Regions from separate parts of the Priestia sp. FSL W8-0001 genome, predicted to be linked through region 1. Evidence: riboswitches for the same ligand, from Rfam matches in the RefSeq annotation. Region 1 holds a riboswitch; each other region holds the start of a gene.
What was found. Region 1 has a riboswitch for S-adenosylmethionine ahead of MKZ18_RS13000 (MetQ/NlpA family ABC transporter substrate-binding protein). Riboswitches for the same ligand answer to the same signal wherever they lie in the genome.
Positions count from the first base shown of each region.

Region 2: it holds a riboswitch for S-adenosylmethionine, as region 1 does, so the genes downstream of both, MKZ18_RS07015 (bifunctional homocysteine S-methyltransferase/methylenetetrahydrofolate reductase) here and MKZ18_RS13000 (MetQ/NlpA family ABC transporter substrate-binding protein) in region 1, are expected to answer to the same signal.
Region 3: it holds a riboswitch for S-adenosylmethionine, as region 1 does, so the genes downstream of both, MKZ18_RS09435 (Na+/H+ antiporter NhaC family protein) here and MKZ18_RS13000 (MetQ/NlpA family ABC transporter substrate-binding protein) in region 1, are expected to answer to the same signal.
Region 4: it holds a riboswitch for S-adenosylmethionine, as region 1 does, so the genes downstream of both, MKZ18_RS19470 (methionine ABC transporter ATP-binding protein) here and MKZ18_RS13000 (MetQ/NlpA family ABC transporter substrate-binding protein) in region 1, are expected to answer to the same signal.

Region 1 is NZ_JBBPAL010000001.1:2,434,526-2,437,885, forward strand. Features, by position in the region: gene MKZ18_RS12990 (methionine ABC transporter permease) at 1-214, opposite strand, end outside; gene MKZ18_RS12995 (methionine ABC transporter ATP-binding protein) at 216-1,229, opposite strand; gene MKZ18_RS13000 (MetQ/NlpA family ABC transporter substrate-binding protein) at 1,242-2,060, opposite strand; SAM riboswitch class I at 2,144-2,257, opposite strand; gene MKZ18_RS13005 (YjcZ family sporulation protein) at 2,416-2,535, opposite strand; gene MKZ18_RS13010 (GNAT family N-acetyltransferase) at 2,621-3,085, opposite strand; gene MKZ18_RS13015 (DinB family protein) at 3,204-3,360, shown strand, end outside.
Region 2 is NZ_JBBPAL010000001.1:1,326,277-1,329,636, forward strand. Features, by position in the region: gene MKZ18_RS07015 (bifunctional homocysteine S-methyltransferase/methylenetetrahydrofolate reductase) at 1-1,676, opposite strand, end outside; SAM riboswitch class I at 1,788-1,890, opposite strand; gene MKZ18_RS07020 (aldo/keto reductase) at 2,424-3,326, opposite strand.
Region 3 is NZ_JBBPAL010000001.1:1,788,323-1,791,682, reverse strand. Features, by position in the region: gene MKZ18_RS09440 (hypothetical protein) at 1-77, opposite strand, end outside; partial or broken gene MKZ18_RS09435 (Na+/H+ antiporter NhaC family protein) at 167-1,478, opposite strand; SAM riboswitch class I at 1,557-1,660, opposite strand; gene MKZ18_RS09430 (ABC transporter permease) at 1,774-2,535, opposite strand; gene MKZ18_RS09425 (ABC transporter ATP-binding protein) at 2,528-3,360, opposite strand, start outside.
Region 4 is NZ_JBBPAL010000001.1:3,689,977-3,693,336, reverse strand. Features, by position in the region: gene MKZ18_RS19480 (toprim domain-containing protein) at 107-457, shown strand; gene MKZ18_RS19475 (thioredoxin family protein) at 471-770, shown strand; SAM riboswitch class I at 915-1,021, shown strand; gene MKZ18_RS19470 (methionine ABC transporter ATP-binding protein) at 1,132-2,160, shown strand; gene MKZ18_RS19465 (methionine ABC transporter permease) at 2,150-2,818, shown strand; gene MKZ18_RS19460 (MetQ/NlpA family ABC transporter substrate-binding protein) at 2,835-3,360, shown strand, end outside.

The DNA.
Region 1 (3,360 bases):
TAAATGGAATCGAACGAATAATGTTGATGATCCAGTTCAGAACTTGGTATAACCATCTGTTTTCTGACTGTCCACCCTGTCTAGTTACAACAAGTAAAATCCCAAGCGGTAAACCAATCAAGATGGCAATAACTAATGAGATACTTGTCATGGTTAACGTTTGAAGGAAGCCTTCCCAAATAACGTCTCCCCACTCTACAAAAAATTCAGCCATCTTATTTCCACTCCTCTACAATAACGCCTTCACTTTCTAAATATCCGATTGCTTCTTCATAAGCTTCCTTATCTCCTCTTAAATGAACAAGCAGCTTTCCAAGCGTTTCATTTTTTAACTGTTCAATTCCACCGGCTAAAATACTTGGTAATACATCAAATTTGCGTGAAACCATCGCAAGCGCCGGTTCATTGGACTTTTCACTTCCTTTAAAATAAAGTGATACAAGCTTACCAGTTTTACGATATTCTGTTTTTAAAGCTTCTGGAAGATTAAATGCAGATTCTGAACCAATAAAACGCTTAGTTGTTGGATGCTGTGGATGAGTAAATATATCCACTACTTTTCCTTCTTCTACGACTCTTCCATTTTCCATCACTGCTACGCGATCACAAATACGTTGAACAACGTTTAATTCGTGCGTAATTAGAAAAATTGTTAAGCCTAATTCTCGGTTAATTTTTAATAGTAACTCCAAGATAGCTTCCGTTGTTTCTGGATCTAAGGCACTTGTGGCCTCATCGCTTAATAAAATTTCAGGCTCATGCGCTAACGCTCGTGCAATGGCAACACGCTGCTTTTGACCGCCAGATAGCTGAGACGGGTAGTGATTAACTTTATCAGACAACCCGACAATTTCTAAATACTTCTCTGCGCGCTTTTGAATGGTTTCTTTATCAATGCCTTCTAGTTTTAGAGGAATTGCAATGTTTTCATATACAGTTGCTGTTTTTAATAAATTATACCCCTGGAAAATCATCCCGATTTTCCGGCGTGTCTTTTGAAGATCCTGCTTTGAAAGAGTCGTTAGGCTTACACCATTAATGAATACTTCTCCAGACGTTGGTTTTTCAAGTAGATTAACACAGCGAATCAGCGTACTTTTCCCCGCACCGCTATATCCAATTACTCCGAACACCTCTCCTTTTTCAATAGTCAAGGACACGTCTTTCACAGCCTCCACTTTCTTGCCGTTGACTTCATATGTTTTGGAAGTCTGCTTTAATTCAATCACGTTCACCACTCCTTAAAATGCTGGGACAACTGAGCCGTTAAACTCTTCTTCAATAAATTGACGAATTTCATCTGAATGGAAGTATTTCTCTAGCTGTTTTACAACTTCATCATCTTTATTTTCCGTACGTACAACAACGTAGTTTGGATATGGATTGTTTTCAATTTCTTCATGGAAAATGGCATCATCATTAATTGTTAAACCTGCACCCATCGCAAAGTTTGTGTTAATTGCAGCAGCTGCTACTTCACCTAATTGAGATGGAATTTGTGAAGCTTCTAGCTCAACGATTTCAAGATCCAGTTTATTTTCAGCTACGTCTTTTTTCGTTGCTTTTTCTTCAACGCCTTCTTTTAATTTAATAACTCCAGCCGCTTCAAATAGCTTTAACGCACGATATTCATTACTTGGATCATTTGGCACAGCAATTTTGTCACCTTTTTTCAGTTCTTTTATATCTTTAATGCCGTCTGCATAAATACCCATTGGAAACGCAACCGTTTTAAACGCATCCTCAATTTTATAGCCTTTATCTTTTACCTGTTGTTCTAAAAACGGTAATGTTTGATAATTATTTAAATCTAAATCACGTTCATCAAGCGCTGTGTTCGGTGTATTATAGTCGTTAAACGTTTTAATGGTAATCTCTAATCCATCTTTTTCTGCTAACTTCTTCACTTCTTCGTTAATTTGTTGATGAGGACCACCAGTTACTCCGATTGTAATTTTTTCTGTGCTCAAAGTCTTTGCTTCTTCTTTTCCGCACGCAGCCGTTACAATTAGTAGTGCTGACGCCAGTGTTAAACCTAGTACTTTTGTTGTTTTTTTCATTATGTCAATCGCTCCCTTTTCTTTTTTTCCATAAAAAAAACGCCTCTTGCAGATAAAGAGAAGCGATTTTAACCAATCCGCTTCTCTTATCTTTCAGTGTATAAAGATACACCGCAGGATTTAGCACCGTTACAGCACGATTGCTGATAGGTTGCCGGGTTTCATAGGGCCAGTCCCTCCACCACTCTCGATAAGAGTTGCTTTTTTATTCACTTTGTTATGATGGCTATTCTACAGGTAGTTTGTATATAGTGTCAATATTTTTTTAATTTTATTTTATAAAATTTTTTAGATTAGTTTTAATTTAAAGAAAAGAAGCATACAAAAGTCTCCTTTTGTATACTTCTTTTCTTTATTAATTCCAACAAACGCATCCTACAATAACAAGAAGAATAAACAGAACTAAGATTAAGGCAAACCCACTGCCGCCTTTATTATAGCCGTATCCTCCACAATAACCGCCGTAAAAACACATAACATACACCATCCTTTCTGTCTCAGTGTATGCACGCATCATCCTTTTGCTTGTCTAAACGCCCATTTTCTAAAAATATGTACCCTTAACTCAATATTTGTCGCAGTCGAATCATATCACGACATTGAATACCATTTTCATAGATTTCTTCTTCATAGTTATGAACAAAGTGATCAATTTCAATTCCTGTAATACGAAATCCACATTTTTGATACAACGCCAACTGCTCAATACTTGAATTACCTGTTGCAATTTCTACGCTTTTATATCCATAGTGCTTTGAAAGCTTTAAAGCTTCTTCCACCAATTGCTTTCCGTATCCTTGATTTCGCATGTTTTTCTTTACTACAATATTGACAATTTCCACCGTATTCGGCCTTGTTGGTAGCAGTACAACAAGCCCCACTAACTCACCATCTGCTCTTCCTGCAATGCATGTTCCTCTCTCAATATAGCCTGAAATAACCTCTTCTGATGGATCAGCTTCCTTTAACAACTCAATATGGTTCTTTGTTACTTGCAATATTTTTTCAAAACGTAAACTAGACATGGTATCGCCCTTTCTTCTTACTATTTTCGTTAAGCAAACTACACCGTATTTGACTGTTTCCCTGTTATAATTAAAAGATATTACTAGAAAAGAAACAAGTCTAAAGGAGGAATTATTTATGAATTTATTGTTATTACATCATTTAGAAACCGTTCGAAGTATTACGCTAAAAGTTTTATCAAGCGTAACTGAACAGGAATCGTTAGTAACTCCCGATGGCTTTTCAAACAACATTTTTTGGAATTTAGGGCAGATTGTATATATTCAAGAAAAGC
Region 2 (3,360 bases), 1.1 Mb from region 1:
CCTTTAATTCGATCTTCTCCAGTAGCATCCATGCGTGCTAAAATATCTTCCGACAATTTAATTCCGGGTACTTCATGATGAATGAAGCGAGCGTTACGAGCACTTGTTAGTGGCATGATGCCGATATAAATTGGAGCATCTAAATGTTTCGTTGCTTCGTACACTTCTTCAATTTGTTTTGTTGAGTATAGCGGCTGTGTAATAAAATAGTGAGCACCGCATGAAATTTTCTTTTCAAGTCTGACAACTGCACGGTCTAAATGTCGAACGTTTGGGTTAAATGCCGCTGCGATTGAAAAATTGGTTTTTTGTCCAAGTGGCTTTCCTGAATAGGATAATCCTTCATTAAATTGAGCAATTAAGCTAATTAAATCGAATGAAGAGACATCATAAACGGACGTAGCTCCAGGGAAATCTCCAATCTTTGATGGATCTCCTGTAATGGCTAATACTTGGTTAATGCCAAGTGTATGAAGTCCCATTAAATGGGATTGAAGTCCGATTAAGTTACGGTCACGACACGTAATATGAACAAGCGGTCGAGCATCCGTTTGCTGCTGCATAAGCGATGCCATTGCTAAGTTGCTTACTCGAGGTGATGCCAGAGAATTATCTGCAAGGGTAACCGCATCAACACCAGCCTTATGAAGAGCTTTTGCACCATCTAAAAATTTTGTTGGTCCGAGCTGTTTTGGTGGATCAAGCTCAACGATAATTGAACGCCTTTCTTTCACAAGATCATGGAGGTGTGGTTCCTTTGTTTGTTCTTGTTCTTTGATTTCTACAACTGGTCTAATCTTTACTTTCTTTTGCGTAATAGGCTTTTCATGCTTCAATGCTTGTGACATCGCTTGAACATGAGCGGGCGTAGTACCGCAGCATCCACCTACTAAACGAACGCCTTGATTGCGAAAAGCTTTGGCGCTTTCAACGAAATAATCTTGATTTGTAGCGTACTCCACTTTTCCTTCTACATAAGCTGGTAAGCTTGCATTTGGATAAGCTGATAAGAAAGCACGATCTAAAAGCGGAACTTCTTCAAGCGATTGAATCATATGAGAAGGGCCTAAACGACAGTTCAGACCGACAACATCTGCACCTAAAGATTCTAACTCTTGAAACGCATCATAAAGGGATGTTCCATTTTGTAATACGCCAATATCATGGAGTGAAACATGCGTAATGATTGGTTTTGATGTCTCTTTTCTAGCCAAGGACAACACCGTTTTTAATTCTTCAAAATCGTAGTATGTTTCAAATAGCAAGCCGTCAACGCCTTCATTTAACAGCCAAAATAGCTGCTCGCGAATGCTTCGCTTTACTTCTTCTGTTGAGATGGCATTTTTTTGAAATGAGCGAATGCCTCCTAGTGTACCGACCACGTATGCATCTTTCTTAGCAGCTTGCTTTGCAATTCTGACGGCTGAAATGTTAATATCTTTGACAGCATCTTCTAAACCATATCGTGCAAGCTTTTGATAATTGGCAGCATATGTATTGGTTTGAATGACATCTGCACCTGCTTCTACATATGCACGATGAATGCGCTGAATCTCTTCTTTTTTTGTGATGTTTAGCTCTTCAAAGCAGCTATCAATTCCATGTGAATACAGAAGGGTACCAGTTGCACCATCTCCTATTAAAATGCGTGATTGTAAATCTTCAAGTAACCCCATTTGAAAACCTCCTTAAACGTTCCATTTCATCTGTTATCAGTTGTGTTCAAATAAAAAAAGAAAATGAATTAACAAAAAAAGCCTTCTGTAAGAAGAAGACTTTATTTCTTCTTCTTATCTTCCAAGCGATTTGCTTGCTGGATTTAGCACCATGTCATTTCGACTGGTTGCTGAGGTTTCAAAGGGCCAGTCCCTCCACCTCTCGTGATAAGAATCCATATATGATTATTATTTTAGTTCATTCTGCGATATGTTTACTTAAAAAGAAACGAACGATAAAGATGAAATTTAATCTTATTATCTAATTTATCTGATTTTTGTATATTATACAAGACAATTTCGAAAATTTCACTAATAAATCATAAGAAGAGGATGGGCATAACAAAACAAATTTCCAAAAATACCAACACTCCCTTTTCTCACCTCTTTACGTTGTCAGAACACGTTCGTTCCATTGCGCTATGGCCACTCGCTTTCCGGGGGGAGGAACCAGAGCTTCCTCCCTGCGCTTTGGGATCTCAGTTTTCCCTCTCTTTCCCGCAAGAGTCGAGTGTCCTACGCTACGCTTCATTCCAGCCTATTTTCAACATTGTTTTCACAATCAATAAAAAACCTGAACGATTAAAAGTGAGGAACTCTCAACCGTTCAGGTTTATCATTGGCTGAATTACTTATTTCTCAGCCTCGGAGTGCATTGAATTAAATTGTTGAAATCTACGTGTTAGAAAAGAAATTATCTAAATAGGTTTAATCAACAGGTCGTCCTTTAGAAGCCTCTAAAATTTGGAACCACTGCATGCGATTCACCTTTAAGTCCAACGCTTGAATAGCTACATCAATGCGGTTCATTTTTCCAGACCCGACAATCGGCATAATAGTAGCTGGGTGAGCTAGTAACCAAGCATAGACAATTTGATCTAACGATTTCGCTCCAATTTCTTCACCGATTTCTGTTAGCTTGTTTCGAACGCGAATGGAACGCTCATCTTCAGCAGTGAAGATGGAGCCGCCACCTAGTGGTGACCAAGCCATTGGCGCTATCTTATGCTGCTGGCATTGTTCAATTGTGCCTTCTTCAAAATGGTTTAAATAAGTAGGCGAGACTTCAATTTGATTCGTAATAAGTGAAAAAGGTAAGAACGATTGAAGTAAGTCAAACTGTGAACGTTTAAAGTTCGAGACTCCAAAGTAGCGTACTTTTCCTTCTTCTTTAAGCTGAATAAACGCATCTGCTACTTCTTGTGGATCCATAAAAGGATCTGGACGGTGGAGGAGTAAAACATCTACATAGTCCGTATTTAAATTCTTTAATGACTGGTTGGCGCTGTTGATGATATGTTCTTTGCTCGTATCATAAAAATTAATTTTACGCTCTGGATATTTATCAGACGTTAGCTTAATGCCACATTTTGTAACAAGCTGCATAGACTCGCGTAAAGAAGGCTTTTGCGCTAACGCTTGCCCAAATAACTTTTCACAGCTGTAGTTACCATAAATATCCGCATGGTCAAATGTAGTAATACCTCGATCTAAGCATTGTTCAATTAGAGTTTGCGTATCATTTGTTGATAAGTTCCAATCGGCTAAACGCCATAACCCATGAATAATTCTTGAAAACTTTAAATCTTCCGCTAGCTTTATGTATTGCATACCTTCAACCCTTTCAAAAGAACTAGATAGTAAA
Region 3 (3,360 bases), 650 kb from region 1:
AAGGTCGTATGAGAAGATACTTCACCGTTATCCGTATTCTGTACAGAGCGAAACACTCGATTCCTAAAACAAATCATCCTTTCACCTCTTTTTCAATATTCTAACATTTTAACTCTAAAAAAAGATGACATCAACCCTTCTTTCCGGTTGATGTCATCTGATGAAATTAAGCTATTTGTTTTTTAGCAGGTTGTTTATGAGTAAGCTTTGGATAATTAAAGACAATCGCTAAAATTCCAAATATCGCTGTTAAGATTGGATAAAATGCGAATGGCATTAGTTCAACTGAGGATACTTTTGCAAATTCTGATGCAATTAGCATTTGCGCTCCATATGGAACAAGTCCCTGCACGCTACATGAAAATAAGTCAAGTATACTTGCTGACTTACGGTTATCGATTTCGTATTCATCTGCAATCTCTTTTGCTAAAGACCCGACCGTAATAATTGAAATTGTGTTATTAGCTGTCGAAAGATTTGTCGCGCTTACTAATCCAGCAATACTAAACTCTGCGCCTTTTCTTGTTTTAATATTACGTGTTAATAGCCCAAGCAAGAAATGGATCCCTCCATTATACTTAATAAGTTCAACGACTCCACCAATTAAGATGCTGAGAATAATGAGTTCAGCCATACCGCCAATTCCTGTTGTAATAGCTTTTGCAAAGGTTGCTAGCGTATAGCTTCCGTCTGCCAATCCAATAATTCCAGCTACAACAATACCCCCCTGTTAAAATTGCTAACACATTTAATCCAAGCAATGCTGCAACCAGCACTCCTATATAAGGAAGCATTTTTACAAAGCTAAAACTTTCAACATCTACATTAGAATTATTTCCAAGCGTCATTACTAATAAAAGAACCATTGTAATAATTGCTGCTGGTAATACAATTAGAAAATTCACTTTAAATTTATCGTTCATTTTTGTTTTTTGCGTACGAACCGCAGCAATTGTTGTATCAGAAATAATGGATAAATTATCTCCAAACATTGCACCGCCGATAACGGCTGCTACGGCTAGTGCTGCAGAAATATCCGTTTCAGCACTTACTCCAACTGCAATTGGTGCTAGAGCCGCAATGGTACCAGTAGAAGTACCCATCGCAAGTGAGATAAAAGCACCGATAAAGAATAATCCAACAACAAGCAAGCTTTGTGGCAAAACAGATAAAGCAAGGTTAACCGTTGAATCAACCGCTCCCATGCCGCTTGCTACTTCTGAAAAAGCGCCCGCCAGAATAAAGATAAAGACCATAATCATCAAGTCCGGATGACCTGCGCCTTTAGCAAAACGCTCAACCTTCGCATTTAGCGTTTCTTTCCGGTTCATCGCTAAGGCAACGATAGCCGCTACGATAATTGCTACAAGTACAGGAAGCTTATAAAAATCACCTGTAATAATCCCCGAGCCTACAAACAAAGCTAGAAATACTCCTAGCGGCAGCAGTGCCCAACCGTTTTCTTTTTGTTTTCCCATGTTTACACCTCTTTGCATAAATAAAAGACCTCTTCATCAAGAAGAGGCCCTCTTATAATTCTTTATAAGAATACGCTCTTCTCATCTTTCAAACAAAATTGTTTGCTGGATTTGGCACCGCACTCTGTGAGTCAGTTGCCGAGACATCATCGGGCCAGTCCCTCCGTCTCTCTTGATAAGAAGTATAATATTTTTTAAATTTATTATTCAAAATTAACTCTTAACTACTTTAATATCTTTTACTTTCCTTGTCAAACACTATTGTAGAAAAACAAAAAGAAAGAAAATTCAAATATCAATTCGCTACGTCTCGCTTTAAGAAAAACAGCCAAGCCGTTCCAACAAAGAAGATTAGATGAGCTATAATAATAAATAGAGAAAACGGTAGGGTCATCCCAGGGAAATACGTTTGATTTCCATCCATATATTGACTAAGGTTGGTGTTAGCAAACAGTAAAATAATTCCCCACTGTACTTGAAACTCAGATAAAATTCCAGCAAGCATTTTTGCTCCTACTCCAACAACAATGCCAAGACCAACTGCTAATGCACTATTTCTGAATACCGACGATAGCATAAACGCAAAAGCAACCATCATAAAGGTTTCAAGATATGAAACACCATATGCAATCCAGATACCTTGTCCTTCTTGACCATTAAAAGCTCCTCCTGAAAAGAAAATAATACCCCAAATGATTGAAAATAAAAAGAAGGCAGCCAAATAGTACAAGCTAATAAAAATGCTAGTCAGGTATTTGGATAAAAGAATAGTTGAGCGACTCTTAGGACGAATTAATAGAAGTTTAATCGTTCCTTTTTCAAATTCAGATGCAACAATCGATCCAGCAGCGGCTACAGCAAAAAATTGGACAATAATTAAAAAGTTTGAAGTGAAAGCAACAAAGCCTGGCAACGTTTCTGCAATTCCAGCATTCGTTGTAATAGTTCTCATTATAAGAGCCATTCCAAGCGTTAAGACAGCAATTGCCAGAAATACGACTTTTGTGCTTTTTTTCATAAACCACTTCATATGTTCATTTTGTATTAAATTAAGCATTGAAATCTCCTCCCGTAACAGACATAAACGATTGTTCTAGCGATTCATAAATTGGAGTAATTTGGTATACTTCAATGCCTTCTTCCACTAGAAGTTTATTAATAGCAGCAGCCTCTTTCGGTTGAGCTTGTACAGAAAGCTGCTTTTCTTTTATTGCACAAGTGTAGCCTTGATTTGATAGCAGATTTTCCGCTTTTTCTACAGCATCAACTGCAAATACAATCGTTAGGTTCTCTTCTATATTACGCTTAGCTAATTCTTGAACAGATAGCAGTCTGCCGTCTTGAATAATCCCTACGCGATCACACAAGGCTTCCACTTCTTTCAACAAATGGCTAGCAATAAGAATTGAAATTCCTTCTTCTTTGCACAACCGCTTTAAATATGTTTTAAATTCAATCATTCCTGCTGGATCCAAGCCGTTAGTAGGCTCATCTAGTAGCAGTAGTGACGGTTTATGTAGAATAGCTTGTGCAACTCCGAGGCGCTGACGCATTCCGAGTGAATAAGTCTTTACCGGTTGGTGAATGCTTTTTTCTAACCTTGTTAGCTCGACCACTTCATCGATTCGATTTGCAGACACACCGTGCATTCGTGCAAAATGCTTTAAATTTTGATAACCTGTCAAATATCCATAAAACTCCGGGTTTTCAATGATTGCACCAATTGATTTGACAGCTTCATTAAATTGTTTGCGCTGGTCATGATTGTTAATGGTAACGTCTCCTGTTGAACTTACTAAACCTACAACTGCTCGAATAAGCGTAGTTTTACCCGAACCGTTTGGACCTAGTAACCCAAAGATTTCTCCTTTTCGCACAGACA
Region 4 (3,360 bases), 1.3 Mb from region 1:
TACAGCAAAATCTTTTAAAAAACAGGGGAACTGTGTTACATTAACGAATATTGTATAGCATAAAGGAATAACGTTACTATACAACTGATAATCATAGGTGATGACGATGCGTTTAATAGAAATTGAAAAAGTAATTATTGTAGAAGGTAAGTCTGACAAAAAGCGAATCGAAAGTATTATTAATGAACCGATTGAGATTATTTGTACAAATGGAACCATCAGCTTGTCAAAGCTAGATGAGATTATCGATTCCACGTATGATAAAGATGTGTATATCTTGGTTGACTCAGATGATTCCGGCAATAAATTACGGAAACAGTTTAAAAAAGAACTTCCGGAAGCGGAGCACCTTTATATCGATAAAATGTATCGTGAGGTAGCGGCGGCCCCAAGAAATCATATTGCTACGGTACTTTTAAGTGCTAATATAGATGTTAACGCAGAATTTTTAATATAGAAGGATGAGTAACATGGAAGAGTGGACAGAGGAACAGCTAGACGAAAAGCTAAATAAAGACGAGCGTACGGTTATTTTTTTCCATACACCCCTTTGTGGAACGTGCCAACTAGCTAAAAAAATGTTAACAGTAGTAGAAGCGATTATTCCAGACTTAACAATCGGAATGAGTAATTTAAACTATATGCCTGCTAAAGCGTCTTTGCTCGAAATTGAAAGTGTTCCATGCCTAATTGAATATGGAAATGGCGAAGTGAAGCAGAAGCTGTATGCTTTTCACTCTGTTGAATACGTAATGGAACGTCTTAGTTAAACAAACATTTGTTTAAGGGTGTGCATGGGATTATTATCCTATGCGCATTTTTTGTTGACACCCTTTCTGACACATGCTAGAATCACAAACATAAATGAATGAATATTTGATGAAAACAAAATAATTTCAATAATTTGTCGTTAACTCTTATCAAGAGAGGTGGAGGGACTGTGCCCTATGAAACCCGGCAACCGTCAGACTAACTGAAATGGTGCCAATTCCTGCAAAGCATAAGCTTTGAAAGATGAGAGAAAGGATTTTATCAAAAACCTTTCTGCTCACGTGTAGAAAGGTTTTTTTATTTTCTAAAAGCAAGGACACACTAAGCAGACAGAGCAAGTCAACAAAGAAGGTGAAGAAGATGATTACGTTACAAGATGTAACGAAAATATATGATGCTAAAAGTGGGAAAGTCACGGCCGTTGATCAGGTTAATTTATCAGTGGCAAAAGGTGAAATCTTCGGCATCATTGGATATAGTGGAGCAGGGAAAAGCTCTCTTATTCGCTTATTAAATGGTTTAGAAACACCTACTTCTGGAACAGTAGAAGTAGCAGGAAATCAAATTGGGAAAATTAAAGGTGCTAAGCTTAGACAAGCTCGCCAAGAAATTAGCATGATTTTTCAGCATTTTAATTTACTTTGGTCTCGTACCGTGCAAGAAAACATTGCGTTTCCACTTGAAATTGCCGGTGTTCCAAAAAACAAACGAGCAGAACGTGTAAACGAGCTCATTAAACTAGTTGGATTAGAAGGTAGAGAAAATGCCTACCCATCTCAGCTGAGCGGCGGGCAAAAACAGCGTGTAGGAATTGCAAGAGCGTTAGCTAATAACCCAAAAGTCTTATTATGTGACGAAGCAACATCGGCACTTGATCCACAAACAACAGATTCGATCTTGGATTTGCTAGTTGATATTAATGAAAAGCTAGGTTTAACGATTGTCTTAATCACGCATGAAATGCACGTAATCCGTAAAATTTGTCATCGTGTAGCTGTGATGGAAAATGGAAAAGTAGTCGAACAAGGAGAAGTACTTGAAGTATTCCGTAAACCACAGCAAAATATTACAAAGCGATTTGTACAGCAAATTTCAGAGCCAGAAGAAACGTTTGAGACAGTGGAGCAGGTGAAGGAACTTTATCCAAGCGGTCGAATTGTTCAGCTCACATTTGTAGGTGGAAAAGCGGAGCAACCGCTCATTACGAGCATTTTAAAAGCATTTGATGTCACGATTAACATCTTACAAGGGAAAGTTTCTTATACACAAACGGGTTCTTATGGAACCTTATTTATTCATTTAGATGGTGAAGAAGCAGAGGTTAATAAAGTAATTGAGTACATCCGTGAACAACAGGTAGAAATTGAGGTGATGACGGATGCTAACTGAATTATTCCCAAACGTAACGTATGATAAATTTAGTGCAGCAACGATTGAAACACTTTATATGACAAGTATCTCAGTTGTTGCCACGTTTATATTAGGAATTGTGCTAGGCTTACTTCTATTTTTAACAGGCAAAGGTCAGCTTTGGGAAAACCGCTTCGTTAATATTATTATAGGAGCTTTTGTAAACATCTTTCGATCCATTCCATTTATCATCTTACTAATTTTGCTCATTCCGTTTACAAAAGCAATTGTGGGAACAATGCTAGGAGCAGAAGCAGCTTTGCCAGCTCTTATTGTTGGAGCCGCACCATTTTACGCGCGTATGGTTGAAATCGGCCTTCGCGAAATTGATAAAGGTGTGATTGAAGCAGCAAAATCGATGGGAGCGAAAACAAGCACAATTATCTTTAAAGTGCTGCTTCCAGAATCAATGCCTGCTTTAATTTCTGGTTTGACGGTTACAGCAATCGCACTCATTGGCTATACAGCAATGGCTGGAGCGGTTGGAGCTGGTGGTTTAGGAAACTTAGCATATTTAGAAGGCTTCCAGCGAAATAATAGTGATGTAACCCTTGTTGCGACAGTTTTAATTTTAGTGATTGTATTTATTATCCAGTTTATTGGTGATTTTATCACGTCTAAAATTGATAAACGATAAGAGGAGGAAATATATTATGAAAAAATGGGTTTCAACATTTGCTTTATCATCTGCTTTAGTTTTAGGTTTAGCTGCTTGTGGTTCATCTGGAGGCAGTGGGTCAGATTCATCAGAAGACGAAAAGAAAATTGTGGTGGGGGCGTCAAACATTCCTCACGCTGAAATTTTAGAAGAAGCAAAGCCATTGTTAGAGGAAAAAGGAATTGAGTTAGACATTAAACCATTCCAAGATTATATTTTACCTAACACAGCACTAGATGGAAAAGAAATTGATGCGAACTACTTCCAACATATTCCTTATCTAGAATCTGTATTAGAAGAAAACCCAAATTATGATTTTGTAAGTGCAGGAGCTATTCATATCGAACCAATCGGTATCTACTCTAAAAAGTACAAGTCATTAAAAGACCTTCCGAAAAACGGTACGGTAATTATGCGTGATGCAGTAGCAGAACAAGGTCGTATTCTTTCAATTTTTGAAAAAGAAGGCGTAATTAAGTTAAAAGAAGGCGTTAAAAAGCAAGATGCAACGCTTGATGATA